One region of the Ensifer sp. Root142 genome, then DNA from elsewhere that is predicted to be linked to it. Evidence: predicted binding sites of a transcription regulator. Region 1 holds the regulator's gene; the other holds the start of a gene.

Region 1 (7,915 bases):
CGTTGACCTTGGGCCGATCGACCCGAAGTCATGACCGCGATCGCTTCTAACAAATTGGAGCGGGATGTTGCGGAAAACCGCATACACGTTTCCTCAGCCCGCTCCAAGGCAGGTTTCGGCGAAGATCTTGAAGGCGCGGGCACGGTGCGACAGCGCTTCAGCATCGCCCGGCTTCCAGCCGTGTTTCTCGTCCGCGCTCATCTCGCCGAATGTAGTGTCGTAACCCTTCGGCTGAAAGACCGGATCGTAGCCAAAACCCTGGTCGCCGCGCGGCGGCCACACGACATGGCCCTCGACCTCGCCGCGGAAAAGTTCGACATGGCCGTCTGGCCAGGCAAGGCAAAGCACCGAGACGAAACGGGCCGTGCGTTTTTCAGGCGCACTTGCGCCCTTGCCCTGCAGCGCCTTTTCGACCTTTTCCATCGCCATGGCGAAATCGCGGCTGCCGTCTTCGCGTTCGGCCCAGTTGGCGGTGTAGACGCCAGGTGCGCCATCAAGTGCGTCGATCGCCAGGCCGGAATCGTCCGAAAGCGCCGGCAGGCCCGAGGCCTTGGCCGAGGCGAGCGCCTTGATCGTCGCGTTTTCCTCGAAGGTCGTGCCGGTCTCATCCGGTTCGACGAAGTCGAGGTCGGCTGCCGACTTGGCCTCGAAGCCGAGCGGCCCGATCAGGTCGCGGATCTCGCGGATCTTGCCGGCATTGTGGCTGGCGACGATGAGCGTCTTGTCATCCAGTGTGCGCATGATGTGTCGTCTCTTAAAAGATGCGGCGCGAAGGCCGCGGTTCATTCGATGGACCAGAGGCCCGGTTCCGCGCATTCGAGGCTGTTGCCGGCCGGATCGCGGAAGTAGAAGGAGCGCGTGCCGTTCGGCCAGACAACATCGGCTTCGATCGTGACACCCGCCGTTTCCAGCTTGGCCCTCCAGGCGTCGAGTGCCGACGCGGAAACGCGGAAGCACATGTGGCCCTGGCCGGTGGTGCCGTGCGGCGGCACCGGCAGGGCCGCATCCGGCGAAGGCGGTTTGACCGTTTCCGCAGGATTGAAAATCAGCAGAACGCCCGAGCCACAGCGAAAGAACACATGTCGGTTCTCCCGCCGTGTAATCTTCTCCAGCCCCAGCACACCGCTGTAGAAGGCCTCGGCGGCGTCGAGATCCGACGCATAGAGCGCAGTCTCAAGAATGCCATCCAGCGCCGGGGCCATCGTCTCCGTCCTTCTCGTCAGCCGGCGATCGCCTGCTTCTGCAGTGCGACAAGCTCGGCAATGCCGGTCTTTGCCAGTCCGAGCAGGCTTGCGAATTCCGCTTCGCTGAAGGGTTTGCCTTCGGCCGTGCCCTGGATCTCGACAATGCCGCCGGTGCCGGTCATGACGAAATTCGCGTCGGTCTCGGCGGCGGAATCTTCGAGGTAGTCGAGGTCGATGATCGACTGGTTGGCGAAGATGCCACAGGATATGGCGGCGACATGGTCCTTCAGGACCTTCTCGACCTTCACCATGTTGCGGGCTTCCATCCACTTCAGGCAGTCATGCAGCGCCACCCAGGCGCCGGTGATCGAGGCCGTGCGCGTGCCGCCATCAGCCTGGATGACGTCGCAGTCGATCGAGATCTGGCGTTCGCCGAGTGCGGGCAGATCGACGACGGCGCGCAGCGACCGGCCGATCAAGCGCTGGATTTCCTGGGTGCGGCCGCTCTGCTTGCCGCTCGAGGCTTCGCGACGCATGCGCTCGCCGGTGGCGCGCGGCAGCATGCCGTATTCGGCCGTCACCCAACCCTTGCCGCCGTTGCGCAGCCAGGCCGGAACCTTTTCCTCAAGGCTGGCTGTGCACAGCACGTGCGTATCGCCGAATCGCACCAGACAGGAGCCTTCCGCGTGCTTGGAGAAATTGCGCTCGAACGAAACCTTGCGCATTTGGTCGATTTTTCTGCCGGATGGCCGCATCATCAAACTCCTATCGTATCTGGTGAGCCTTCTAGAGCATGGCGCAGCCAAAGGGAACCGGTGGACAGCCGGGGATCGGGGCGATTTTTCCCTTTTGCTATCGGGCGCGGGGATCACTATATTTCCGGCGGCAGGATTGGCCTGCGAACATGGAGCGACATGGTACTGCGCAATCCCGGAGTGACCGATATCGCGGCGGCGCTGGACGAGCGTTCCGGTGAAATCTTCCGTCGCATCGTCGAAACCTATTTGAACAGCGGAGAGCCTCTCGGCTCACGCAACCTTTCGCGGTTGCTGCCGATGTCGCTGTCGCCGGCGTCCGTGCGCAATGTGATGAGCGACCTCGAAGATCTCGGGCTGATCTATTCGCCGCACATCAGCGCCGGCCGCCTGCCGACGCAGACGGGCCTGCGTTTCTTCGTCGACGCCTTCATGCAGGTCGGCAATCTCTCCCCAGAAGATCGTGCTTCGATCGATCGGCACGTGCGGTTGAGCGACCATGCCCAGCCGGTCGATACGCTGCTGGCAGAGGCAAGCCAGATGCTGTCGGGCATGTCGCGCGGCGCCGGCCTCGTGATCACCGCCAAGAACGATCCGGTGCTCAAGCATGTCGAATTCATCCGGCTGGCGCCCACCAAGGCGCTGGCCGTGCTCGTCGGCGAGCATGACCAGGTCGAAAACCGCATCATCGAGCTTCCCGCCGGCGTGACGAGCTCGCAACTGACGGAAGCAGCGAACTTCTTGAATGCCCATCTCGCCGGCCAGACGATCGGCGAGGTGCGCTCGCAGCTCGAAACCGTCAAGCAGACCGTGCGCAGCGAACTCGATGCCCTGTCCCAGGATCTGGTCGAGCGTGGACTGGCGATCTGGTCGGGCAACGAGGGCGATGAAAAGCCGGCACGGCTGATCGTTCGCGGCCGGGCCAACCTGCTCGAGGGCCTGGAGGGAACCGAGGATATCGACCGCCTGCGCATGCTCTTCGACGACCTGGAAAAGAAGGACAGCCTGATCGAGCTGCTTGACCTCGCAGAGAGCGGCCCGGGTGTCAGGATCTTCATCGGTTCGGAGAACAAGTTGTTTTCATTGTCCGGTTCGTCGCTGATCGTTGCGCCCTATCGCGACAGTGAAGATCGCATCGTCGGCGCCGTCGGCGTCATCGGTCCGACGCGGCTCAACTATTCGCGCATCGTGCCGATGGTCGATTATACCGCGCAGTTGATGTCGCGGCTTTCGCGCTGATCAGGCGCTTTTGGCCACAGGCAGCATTGAACCCTTGATTTTTCGGCCCTAAACCTCGATATCGGCATCAAATCCAGTCACTGGGCATTTTACGCCATGCGGCCATCGTTGCGCGCGGGCGTCGGAATGCGGAAGACAAGACAGACGAACACCGGAGAACGTCATGACCGACGAAACAAACAAGCACGGACACGAAGCTGCCGCGACCGACGAGGCAGTCAACGATACGCCCGAGGTTGTGGAAGCGGCGCCGGTTGCCGAGCCCGATCCGCTGGAGCTTGCAAGGGCTGAGAACAACGACCTGCGCGACAAGTATCTAAGGCTCGCCGCCGAAATGGACAACCTGCGCCGCCGCACCGAACGCGACGTCAAGGATGCCAAGTCCTATTCCGTTGCTGGTTTTGCCCGCGACATGCTCGCCGTCTCCGACAATCTGCGCCGTGCGCTCGATGCCATCCCGGCTGAAGCGAAGGAAGCCGGAGAAGCGGGCCTTACTGCCCTCATCGAAGGTGTCGAGATGACCGAGCGCGCCATGCTGTCGGCGCTGGAACGTCACGGCGTGAAGAAGCTTGAGCCGGAAGGCCAGAAGTTCGACCCGAACTTCCACCAGGCAATGTTCGAAATCCCGAACGCCGACGTGCCGAACAACACGGTGCTGCAGGTCGTTCAGGCCGGCTACACCATCGGCGACCGCGTGCTGCGCCCGGCCATGGTCGGCGTATCCAAGGGCGGCCCGAAGGCGGCAGCTACGGAAGGCGACAGCCCGGCGGCCTGAGCTGCGGTCTGATCCATTTCAACGCCGCGCGTCCACTCGGATGCGCGGCGTTTCTTGTTTTCGGCAATCATATCAACCGAACAACTGCCGCAGGTGATCGTTGAGGAAACGGCCCTCCGGGTCGACTTTCGCCCGTAATGCCCGGAAATCGCCGGATCGTGGATAGAGCGCAGTCACGTCCTCCGCGCCGAGGAAATGCAGCTTCCCCCAATGCGGCCGCGAGCCGTATTGGCGCAGGATCGTATCGACGTCTTTGAGATACTCCCAATAGTCCGTGCCCGGCTCGCCCGAGACGGAAAGCGTGATCGAATCCTGCTCGTAGAACGGGCTGATCCAGCCGGTGTCGCCTGCGGTGAAGCGGTATTCGATCGGGTAGATGCAGGTCGGGTGCTTTTCCAGCATCAGCTTGCGCACAGCTTTTACAGCCTCCTTGCCGTGGGCGATGGGCACCGCATATTCAAGTTCGTGGAAGTTCGGCACATACTCGATCGGATAGATCTCCGAGGAATAGGCGATCTTCTCGAACCCCTGCTCCATCGGCGGCCGGTCGGTGATGTCGATCACCTTCATCTCGCAGACGTCGGACGTCTTGTCCGTCGTCGAAACCGACGCGGTATCCGGCAGGCAATAGCAATGCCGGCTTTCGGAAACCGGGCACCAGAAGAAGCCGAAGTGCCGATGCTTGGCGGCGAGTTCGTCGTGCTGCTCGATCATCTCGTCGAATGTGCAGCGCCAGAGCTTTTCATGCAGGTTGTAGCTGTCCATCGCCTGCAGCGTGATCTCGGAGATCACGCCGAGCATGCCGATCGAGACGCGGGCCGCCTCCAGCAGGTCCGGCGTCGTCTCGTCGACGACGAGAATGCTGCCGTCGGGCTCAACGAGCCGCATGCCGACGATCTGCGAGGCCATGTTGCCAAGTGCTGCTCCCGTGCCGTGGGTGCCGGTGGTGAGCGCCCCAGCCAGCGCCTGGCTGTCGATGTCGCCCTGGTTGATCAGCGAGAGGCCGTTCGACTTCAATACCTTGCCCAATTGGTTGATCGTCGTTCCCGCCCGGACCGAGACGCGTTTGCGCGCCTGGTCGATGGCGACCACGCCCTGCATGTTGGCAAGCGTCAGGTGGAGCCCGCTGGTCAGCGCCACCGGCGTGAAGGAATGGCCGGAGCCGGCGCAGCGCACATTGAGCCCTTGCGACGTCGCCTCGCGGACCATTTCGGCGAGCGCCGCCTCGCTCTCGGGTGCACCGCGCTGGCGCACGATGCAGGATTGGTTTCCGACCCAGTTGCGCCAGTGGCCGCCCGTCTGAAGCATATCTTTCCCCTCTCTCAGACCGCTGTGAAGCAATTGTCGACGAACAGATGCGTGCCGTTGACGAAGCTTGCCTCGTCGCTGGCCAGAAACAGCGCGGCATTGGCGACCTCTTTCGGGTCGCACATCCGCCCCTGCTGGGCAGCGATCGCCGCTTCCGAGACATCGACGCCGTATTTCCTGAGGCCCACCAGTTCGCGCTTGCCGTGATCGGTGGCGATGAAGCCGGGGCAGACGGCGTTGCAGCGGATGCCGCGGTCGCGGAACTCAACCGCGATGGCACGGGCGAACATGTGGCAGGCGCCCTTCGTCGTGTCGTAGAGCACTTCCATCGGCGTCGCCGCCACGGCCGAGATCGACGAGGTGCAGACGATGCTGCCGCCGCCGGCGGCGAGCATCCCTGGAAGCACCGCCTTGGTCATCAGGAACATGCTGCGCACGTTGACGGCCATCAGCCGGTCCCATTCGTCCTCTTCCGTCTCCAGAAAGGGCCCGACCGCCAGGATGCCGGCATGGTTGAAGAGAACGGTGATCGCGCCGAAGGCTGCTTCGACCGCCTTGACGGCCGAGCTCACCTGCGCAGAAATCGAGACGTCGGCCGGCGCGAAGATCGCATCGCCGCCGTTTGCGCGGATGGCGGCGGCAACCTCTTCGCCCTTGCTGCGTGGCAGATCGACGATGCCGACCTTGGCCCCTTCGCGGGCAAAGAGTTCGGATGCGGCAAGCCCGCAGCCACCGGCGCCACCACTGATCAAAGCCACTTTTCCGGAAAGTCTGCCTGCCATCGTGTCCCCCTGTGCTCAAGCGTCGCGGCTAAACACGTGCTACGATCTTGGTCCCTCGTGGGATGAATTATTGTTGACGAAGAGGGGGCTGTCGATATCCCATGCGGGATACGGGGGTAGGGGAGAGTTCGACGCGGATGCTGGCTCGGGAGTCGGCCGATATTTCGGCCATGATCGGATTGATCGGAACACAGGATTTCGGCGGCGCGCTCGATCGCATGCTGCGCTCGGTCGCAAGCTTCGATCTCTCGGTTGCCTTCGCCTATCCCTATGATAACAGACCGATCGTGCTGCATGACGGCTACACCGCCAAGGTGTCCGCCAGCGCGCTTTCTGCCTATCTCGGCGGCGCCTATCTGCTTGACCCGTTCTATGTTGCCTGCAGCTCCGGCCAGCCGCAGGGGCTATGGCGCATGCGCGAACTTGCGCCTGACCGGTTCTTCCATTCGGAGTTTTCAAGCTCGGCCGAGGTGCATCCCTGCATCTCGATGGAAAGCGGGGTTCTGGTCGAAGAGATTGGCTTCGTCATTCCGCTCGATGACAGCGTGCAGGCCACCTATTCGCTGATGCGCGGCCGCGGCGGCACGCCGTTCAGCGACGAGGAACTGGAGCGCTTGCGGGTCTACGAGCCGATCGTGCGAGAGGCCGTGCGTTCGAACTGGCGCCAGCAAAGCCATGCCGTGGCGGCGACGCCTCGGCCCGACGACGCGATCGAAACCGCTTTCGACAGCCTCTGCGCCGACCGCCTGACCCGGCAGCAACGCAACATCGTCCGCCTGATCCTGCGCGGGCACAGCAACCTGTCGATCGGCAAGACGATGAACATCGCCGAAGGAACCGTCCGCATTCACCGCAAGAACATTTATCGCCGGCTCGGTATTTCGAGCCAGGGCGCACTGTTTCGAATTTTCATTGATCATTTGAACCGCCGTCAGCTTTACTGACGGCCGGTCCGGGCCGTGGCTCAGGCGGCGTGCGAGGTCGTGTCCTCGTTGAGCAGCGTGTAGATCGCGCTGGCGGAATCGCTCGATCGGATCTTCGCCACCATGTCGTGGTCGCGCAGTACGCGGGCGATGCGCGACAATGCCTTGAGATGGTCGGCGCCGGCGCCTTCGGGCGCCAGGAGCAGGAAGACGAGGTCGACAGGCTGGTCGTCGAGCGCTTCGAAATCGACCGGCGTGTCCAGCCGCGCAAAGATCCCGATGATCGACGGCAGGTTGTTGAGCTTGCCGTGCGGGATAGCAATGCCGTTGCCGACGCCCGTGGAGCCCAGCCGTTCACGCTGCAGGATGACATCGAAGATTTCGCGTTCCGGAAGGCCGGTGATCTTTGCCGCTTTAGCCGCCAATTCCTGAAGGAGCTGTTTTTTCGAGTTGGCCCTCATGGCCGGGATGATCGCATTTTGGTGCAGTAAGCCTGCCAATGCCATTCTTTTGTCCTCGTTCGCCGGTTAGAGCCGGACAACATCATCATAAATGCGTCGCAATGGCTCTAACCATCTTTGTCTTGGCGGGTGCCATGCACAGAAAAGTCGTATTTTCCGGCCTGTCCGCTGATCCAAGTGGCGGGAGCGCCGGCGCACCGGCACTCCCTTTTTCCACTCATCCCTTGATATTGGCGGCGTCAATCCAGCCAATATTTCCGTCGTTGCGTCTGTAGACGATATTCAACTCTGCCTTGCCGGGAGTGCGGAACATGAGGACGGGTTCATCCGTCATGTCGAGCGCCATCACGGCGCTGGCGACAGACATCGTCCTCAGGTGTTTCGAGCTTTCGGCGACGATCGTCGGTGCGTAATCCTCGGGGACTTCGTCATCCTCGAATGGCACCGAGTCCATCACTGTGTATGCCACCTCGGTACCTTGACCATTA
Region 2 (7,915 bases), on a different contig from region 1:
AAATATGGAACACTTTCATGCTGAACTATCCCAATAATGATTCCCATGCGCCCACTGCCTTCGTGACGGGCGCAACCGGCCTCCTTGGCAACAATCTGGTCCGCGAACTAATCGCCGACGGCTGGAGCGTGCGAGCGCTGGTTCGCTCGCCCGAAAAAGCAACATTGCAGTTTGCCGGGCTGGATTTGGAGATCATCACCGGCGACATGCTCGACGTGCGGGGTTTCGCTGACGCGCTTAAGGGCGTGGACGTGGTTTTCCACACAGCGGCCTATTTCCGCGACTCTTACAAGGGCGGGAGTCATTGGGACGCGCTCTACGCGGCCAATGTCGCGGGAACCCGTGGCTTGCTCGATCACGCTTATCGAGCCGGCGTCCGGCGCTTCGTCCATACCAGCTCGGTCGCTGTACTGCGTGGTGCGAAGGGACAGACCATAGACGAGTCCATGTTGCGGGATGAGCGGGATGCCGATGATTATTATCGCAGCAAGATCCTGGCGGACCGCGTGGTGCTCGATTTTCTCGACAAACATCCCGATTTCTGGGCGGCCATGGTGCTACCGGGTTGGATGCACGGGCCGGGGGATATCGGGCCGACCTCGGCTGGCCAGACGGTGCTGGACGTGGCGCTCGAGCGCTTGCCCGGTGTTCCACCCGGCTCCTTCTCGGTGGTCGATGCGCGCGATGTGGCGCGGGCGATGATCCTGGCTAACCGCCGGGGGCAACGGGGCGAACGTTACCTTGCCGCCGGACAGCATATGACCATGACCGATTTGTTGCCCTTGATCGCACAAGCCACCACGGCAAAGGCACCGACGCGCCGCATTCCGCTCATTTTGCTTTACCTGATCGGCGCTGGCAATGAACTCTACGCTCGGATAACTGGCAAGCCGGTCCTCTTGAGTTGGGCCATGGCGAAAACGGTGGCAGCGGAGAATGATCGCTCTCGCTATGATTGTGCGAAGAGCACACGAGAATTGGGTCTGGAGTTCCGGCCGGTGATCGAGACCCTGCGTGATGAAGTGGCTTGGTTCCGTACGCACGGCTTCCTGCCTAGCTGAAACGTTCGGTGAGAAGGCCCTCATGCGAGTCCATCGGCAAGATGGTGCCGAGGTGCAATAGCAATGCGCCGATCATTTACGCTCGCAGCCAATGGTGGTCCCGATCTACTCGAGGACCCACCCCACGCTGGCGGGCGTCACCTCTCATGTGATGGGGCATCAAAGTCGGGGACGTTTCTTCGACCGCCACCGCGTGCTCAGGTTTCGGGTTGGCCAGCACCCGACGGCACCATGGTGGCGAGGAGCGACTGCGTTTCGGCTATTCTCGGCTGTTCATCCATGTTTCTTCGACGGAGCTGAGAGCCCTGTTTCTTCGACGGAGCTGAGAGCCCTTCCTCGTCGCTACTGGCTCCCCTCCTGGAAATGCCGTCAGGTTTGGTAACGACAATCGAGTTCTGCCAAAGCGCGCTGAACCTCGTCAATAAGGACCGGTTCAGGTGTTCCTGGAATTTGACGCAGGGCCGGTTGTGAGTCTATCGCGTAATAGTCCGAAGCCCAGGCAGCGAGGATCGCGCGCTTGTCATCGACAGAAAGTGCGGGTGCCATCACAACGTCGATTGGCCGTTGAAACACCAGACCTTGCAAGGCCAGAACTGTTGGTCCTTTCGTCATCGCATCGTTGACCGCGTTTTCCAAAGTCTTGTGGATCATTGGGCCACTCAACGCACGTGCGGATCTCTATCGCGCGGCAGGCGAAACGCAACGATGGATTTGGTGTCCGGCGTCAGCACATCGTGTTTCTCTGCAAAGGCCGCGAACAAGCCACGCGCGGTCTCTGCTTCTATCTCGCCGCGAAGCGCGGCTCCACATGCCCTTAACGCAATAGAATGTGCCGTGTCTCTGAGTGACGTCGGACACTCGGAGAGATAGCGGTAGGCCTCGAGGACGCTGCGAACCTCTGCGGGAAAACCGAGGCCAACAAGAATGGATACGGGCTCTTTGAACATATCGGGTTTCATCGTCTCTCTCCTTCCTGACCCGAAGTGTCATAGGGCGCCGACGCATCGGCGCCCCCTCACAGCTTCTCAAGCAGCCTTGTCCGCTTTGATTTGTGCCGGAGCGGTTGATGGCGCCAGAGATGGTTCGCTCTGGATGGAGATTTTCCTCGGCTTCAGTGCTTCTGGGATTTCTCGAACGAGATCGATGGACAGAAGACCGTTCTTCAGATCCGCGCCAGTCACCTTGACATGGTCGGCAAGCTCAAACCGGTGTTCAAACGGGCGGCCGGCAATGCCACGATGCAGATAGCCGTCCGTGGAAGGTTCCTGCCTCTTGCCGGTCACGGTCAGCAGGTTGGACTGAAAGGTCAAGTCAAGATCGTCCTGCGCGAAGCCGGCCACTGCGATCGAAATCCGGTAGCTGTCCTCGCCGGTCTTGACGATGTCATAGGGCGGCCAGTCGCTGATCGAGCGGCCGCGCTGCGCGTCTTCCAAAAGATTGAAGATCCGATCGAAGCCGATGCTCGAGCGGAACAGCGGTGCGTAGTCGTAAGATGTTGCCATAGCCATATCCTCCTTGAGCAACATGGGTACGGAAGCGCCGAAAGACGGGGCTTCCAGCAAAGCCAGCCCTGATCGCAGCGGCTGGCGACAATTGATCTGGTTTTCGCGAATTTCGGATTCAAGAGCGATGGCTGGGAAAATTTTCGGCCTTCAGACCAGCGGTAAATCTCTCGTTTCCCGATCAAGCTCATCGATCCTCGCGAGCACATGGGCCAGGGAGTAACTAATTCCGTTGAAGCCTCAATACAATCTGAACTCGCCGTCGACGCGCCGCCATTCATTAGGCCCGATCAGACGCTGATACGAATAGCGGACAGAGTGCAGCGGACCTTCAAGATTGGGCTGCCAGAAGTCGAGGAACCTATGCAATTGCGGGAAATCGGGAGCCAAATCGTAGTCCTGCCAGACATAGGCCTGCAGGACGGATTCGAAATCGGGAATGCGATAGAGGATATGCGCAGTGGTGAGACCATAACCGTTAAGCTGGCAATCGAGATCTGATGAGAATTGCATGCTTCACCTCCGTCCATTTGACTTTGTAAGGCGGTGCCTTTGCGCCTATAGCAAAAAAGCGAAACGCGGCGCGAAGGTTTGTTGTTCCTTTCCAGTGCCTTAGCAGCCACCGAGCTCGAGTGCTATTTTTTTGCGTCTTCCTCTTGAAATCGAAAATTCGGCAAACCAGATCATTTCGCGCAAGACGCTCGATTGAGGTTTTGTACCTGACCGGACTGGTCATCCAGGCCGACTGGGGGAACACCAACATCATTGTTTGTCCATTGGAGGAAAACATGTCGTTCCGACCGCTTCATGATCGCATTCTCGTCCGCCGGGTCGATTCCGAGGAGAAAACCAAGGGCGGCATCATCATTCCCGACACCGCCAAGGAAAAGCCGCAAGAAGGCGAGGTCATCGCCGTCGGCTCAGGCGCGCGCAACGAGGCGGGCCAGATCCAGGCGCTGGATGTCCAGGCGGGTGATCGCATCTTGTTCGGCAAATGGTCCGGCACCGAGATCAAGATCAACGGCGAGGATCTGCTGATTATGAAGGAAAGCGATGTCTTGGGCGTCATCGAGCCACAGGCCGAGCAGATTAAGGCCGCCTGATCCACGTCAGTCAACAAAGCTGCCTATTGAAGGAGTGAAAAATGGCCGCGAAAGAAGTCAAATTCAACACCGATGCCCGTGACCGTATGCTGCGCGGGGTCGATTTGCTTGCTAATGCCGTGAAGGTGACACTGGGACCGAAGGGTCGCAATGTCGTGATCGACAAATCCTTCGGCGCCCCCCGCATTACCAAGGATGGTGTTACGGTCGCCAAGGAGATCGAGCTTGAGGACAAGTTCGAGAACATGGGCGCCCAGATGCTGCGCGAAGTGGCATCCAAGACGAATGATCTCGCTGGGGACGGTACGACGACCGCGACCGTCCTTGCCCAGGCGATCGTGAAGGAAGGCGCGAAGGCCGTGGCCTCGGGGATGAACCCGATGGACCTAAAGCGCGGTGTCGACGTGGCCGTCGACGCGGTCGTCAAGGAACTGAAGACCAACGCCCGCAAGATTTCTAACAACTCCGAGATCGCTCAGGTGGGCACCATTTCAGCCAACGGCGACGAGGAAATCGGCCGGTACCTCGCTGAGGCAATGGAAAAGGTTGGGAACGAGGGCGTCATCACCGTCGAGGAAGCCAAGACAGCGGAAACCGAGCTTGAAGTCGTCGAAGGCATGCAGTTCGACCGTGGCTATCTCAGCCCATATTTCGTTACCAATGCCGACAAGATGCGCGTTGAGTTCGAGGACCCCTATATCCTCATCCATGAGAAGAAGCTCTCGAACCTGCAGTCGATGCTTCCGGTTCTCGAAGCTGTCGTTCAGGGCGGGAAACCGCTCCTGATCATTGCTGAGGACGTCGAAGGCGAAGCTCTTGCCACGCTTGTCGTGAACAAACTGCGTGGCGGGCTCAAGATCGCTGCCGTCAAGGCACCCGGTTTCGGCGATCGCCGCAAGGCCATGCTGGAAGACATCGCCATCCTCACCGGCGGCACGGTCATCTCCGAAGACGTCGGCATCAAGCTCGAGAACGTCACTCTCGAAATGCTCGGACGCGCCAAGAAGGTGGCGATCGAAAAAGAGAATACCACCATTATCGATGGTGTCGGTTCGAAGACGGAAATTGACGGTCGCGTGGCCCAGATCCGGGCGCAAATTGAGGAGACCACCTCCGATTACGATCGGGAAAAACTGCAGGAACGCCTTGCCAAGCTTGCCGGCGGCGTCGCTGTCATCCGCGTTGGCGGCTCCACCGAAGTTGAGGTGAAGGAAAAGAAGGATCGGGTCGACGACGCTCTGCACGCGACGCGGGCTGCGGTCGAGGAAGGTATCCTGCCCGGTGGCGGCGTCGCGCTGCTGCGCGCGGTGAAGGCGCTCGATAGCCTGCAGACAGCCAACCGGGACCAGAGGGTCGGCGTCGACATCGTTCGCCGCGCAATTGAGGCCCCCGTCCGCCAAATTGCAGAGAACGCCGGTGCGGAAGGCTCTGTGATCGTTGGCAAGCTGCGCGAAAAGAGCGAGTTCTCCTATGGCTGGAATGCTCAGACCGGTGAATATGGCGACCTTTACTCCCAAGGGGTCATTGATCCGGCGAAGGTCGTCCGGACCGCGCTTCAAGACGCAGCATCTGTCGCGGGTCTGCTGGTGACGACGGAAGCCATGATCGCTGAAAAACCGAAGAAGGAACCCGCCCCGGCCGTGCCTGCTGGTCCTGGGATGGAATTCTAATTCTTAAGGCCCGCCCCGACCGGCGGGCCCTGTCCAGAGTGTGCCACGCCCCAGGCGGTTCTTACCATCAAAGCAGAGGTGCGTTCGTGTGCGAGCGCACCTCATGGATGACAACAGGACACCCGAGTCTGGATCTGGGACTCCAGCCGAGGCGATTTAGACCGCCGAGTGTTGACGATCACCGCCGGCGTTGGGTCCGAGCGTTTCGTCCGCGTCCGATAACATGCCAGCATCTCGGCAGGCATCAATGAACGCTTCTCGCGTTATCGGGACTGGCGTTATTCGGCTTAGAGCACGTCGGCGCGTTTGAACCGCTCGATTGTGTTTTCTCCCCGTAACCTTACTGTTCCTCGGGACAGGACGATCGACGATCACGGTCGAGGTGGCTTTAGCGCAGGCTTTCTTGCGCGTTCTGCCAAGTGCGACCGCCATGGTCTTTGGCTTTAGGGCTTAAGGACCACCTTGATGCAGCCGTCCTGCTTGTCGCGGAAAGTCTTGTGGAGGTCAGGTCCCTTTTCCAAGGACGCTCGGTGGGTGATGATGAAGGAGGGATCGATCTCACCCTTTACGATGCGCTCCATCAACAGCGGCAGGAACCCTCCATAAATCCCCACGATGCCTGGCGCTACATGCCAAGGGGGCGCCGGCCGCCGAAAACCGGGCGTTCGAGATCAAATTGGTTGGATATAGCCTTATAGTGCTTGTCCAGCCAGGCCGGGTGCGCAATCTGAGGCGCGATGGACGGCTGTACACATCCATTCAGGAAAGAACGCGTTGTGCTGCAAGCCAGCCTTTGCCACTGAAACCACCTGTACCGCGATGACCAGTGGCGGGGAGCTCCGCCCCGCTCTGCCAAATTCATGCGTGAGCTGCTACAAACGCGCTAGCTGGATCAAGCTAGCGAAAAAGCCGAGATTGTCGCGCCCGGGCGTCGGCCTCACAACGAGGCTGTAATACCGCCGTCGACGTAGAGCACGTGGCCGTTGACAAAGGAGGAAGCGTCCGAAGACAAAAAGATGCAGGCGCCGACGAGTTCCTCGACCTTGCCCCAGCGACCGGCCGGCGTGCGCTTTTCCAGCCAGGCGGAAAAGGTCGGATCCGCGACGAGTGCGGCGTTCAGCGGCGTGTCGAAATAGCCCGGTGCGATCGCGTTGCATTGCAGACCGTACTTCGCCCAGTCGGCCGTCATGCCCTTGGTCAGGTTACCGACCGCGCCCTTGGTGGCCGTATAGGGTGCAATGCCAGGGCGAGCGAGCGCTGTCTGCACGCTGGCGATGTTGATGATCTTGCCGGAACCGCGCTTTATCATGTGGCGGGCAACCGCCTGACCGACGTTGAAGACCGTCGAAACATTCGTCTTCAGGAGCCGCTCGAATGCATCGGCCGGAAAATCCTCCAGCGGCATGCGGTGCTGCATTCCGGCATTGTTGACGAGGATGTCGATTGCGCCGACCTGCGCCTCGAAGGTGTCAATGGCCATCCGCACTGCATCATGATCCGTGGCGTCGAAGGCTAGTGTATGCCTTGCCCCGAGGCTTTCGGCGGCAGCCTTCAGCTTTTCCTCGTCGCGTCCATTGAGAATGATCTCGGCGCCTGCCGCTGCCAGCCCGTTTGCCAGCGCATGGCCGATGCCCTGCGAGGAGCCCGTAATGAGGGCGCGTTTGCCTGACAGGTCGAAGAGTTGGATGCTCATGGTTCCTCCCAAATCGTTTGGTCGCTTCGCATATCCGCTAAAATCGATCTGCGCCTTCCTCGCCCTTTTCCGAGCCAATATTGAAAGCCTTGAGCGCATCCGACAGTGGCAGAGTATGGGTGATTAGCGGTTTGACGTCGATCAGGCCACTCTGCATCAGCTTTACAGCAACGGCGCGCGCCTAGATGCGCGGAAACGGCACGGCCGAGCTTCGGCAGCCATTTCGGTCGCGCCCGTCCTTGGTATCCCACGAGATCGCCTCTAACGGTGGCGCTTGCTCACTTGGCATTCCACAGGCCCAATCGAGCTCGCTTGATAGTCACACTTGTGCACGCTCTGGCAAAGCAGGGTTTGAGTCGCGGCGCGCAGGTTTCGCTCTGCATGGGCCTTGGATCACGACGCGGATCACTTCTTGGCGGAAAAGCCGGCGCAAGGCCAATGCCAAGACACCGATCAGAACGGATAATGATCGAAGGCTTACCGCAGCGAGAGATCAGAGATGAATTGCCGGTTCAAGTGAGCGCCATCCTGGCCTCGTCGTGATGTCGCACCTCCCGTTCGGCCTCACCAGGTGTTTGACGAGCGCATCCAGGATGCGACGAAATTGGAGATTGATTTCCTTGATCTTGGATCTCCTCGGAGACCGCGCTTTCGCGTTCATCGGCCCCAAATGGCAAAAGCGACCGTCACGGTCAAAGCTGTGGGACGATTTCGAATGCTGCTTCTTTAGGTTGCCACTCATCACGAAAAGATATGATTCCATCTGAACCTTTCATGATTTCGTCTGCTCGACGGCCTTGACTCGGGAATATAAGCACTGACACATTCGGTTGTCAGACATCTTACATAACAGGGGATCATGGCTGACGGATCGAATAGGAGGATC

Evidence for each region. Region 1 encodes HrcA, which represses chaperone genes, less so after heat shock. Its sites were predicted from a motif close to GTTAGCACTCNCNNNNNGNGAGTGCTAAC; they were not measured.
Region 2: groES (co-chaperone GroES) is a predicted target of HrcA. The motif match lies at 3,175-3,203, and genes of this name have one in related genera.

The regions. Positions count from the first base shown of each region.
Region 1 is NZ_LMFK01000012.1:108,521-116,435, forward strand. Features, by position in the region: gene rdgB (RdgB/HAM1 family non-canonical purine NTP pyrophosphatase) at 94-741, opposite strand; gene ASD52_RS13070 (VOC family protein) at 783-1,202, opposite strand; gene rph (ribonuclease PH) at 1,220-1,939, opposite strand; gene hrcA (heat-inducible transcriptional repressor HrcA) at 2,099-3,178, shown strand; partial or broken gene grpE (nucleotide exchange factor GrpE) at 3,333-3,953, shown strand; gene ASD52_RS13090 (D-arabinono-1,4-lactone oxidase) at 4,026-5,261, opposite strand; gene ASD52_RS13095 (SDR family NAD(P)-dependent oxidoreductase) at 5,276-6,043, opposite strand; gene ASD52_RS13100 (helix-turn-helix transcriptional regulator) at 6,181-6,987, shown strand; gene ptsN (PTS IIA-like nitrogen regulatory protein PtsN) at 7,008-7,472, opposite strand; gene raiA (ribosome-associated translation inhibitor RaiA) at 7,645-7,915, opposite strand, start outside.
Region 2 is NZ_LMFK01000002.1:166,858-174,772, reverse strand. Features, by position in the region: gene ASD52_RS05725 (SDR family oxidoreductase) at 18-1,061, shown strand; gene ASD52_RS05720 (hypothetical protein) at 1,431-1,712, opposite strand; gene ASD52_RS05715 (DUF982 domain-containing protein) at 1,721-2,020, opposite strand; gene ASD52_RS05710 (Hsp20 family protein) at 2,087-2,563, opposite strand; gene ASD52_RS36925 (usg protein) at 2,804-3,076, opposite strand; gene groES (co-chaperone GroES) at 3,352-3,666, shown strand; gene groL (chaperonin GroEL) at 3,708-5,336, shown strand; partial or broken gene ASD52_RS36915 (glutathione-dependent formaldehyde dehydrogenase) at 5,780-5,932, opposite strand; gene ASD52_RS05690 (SDR family oxidoreductase) at 6,274-7,029, opposite strand.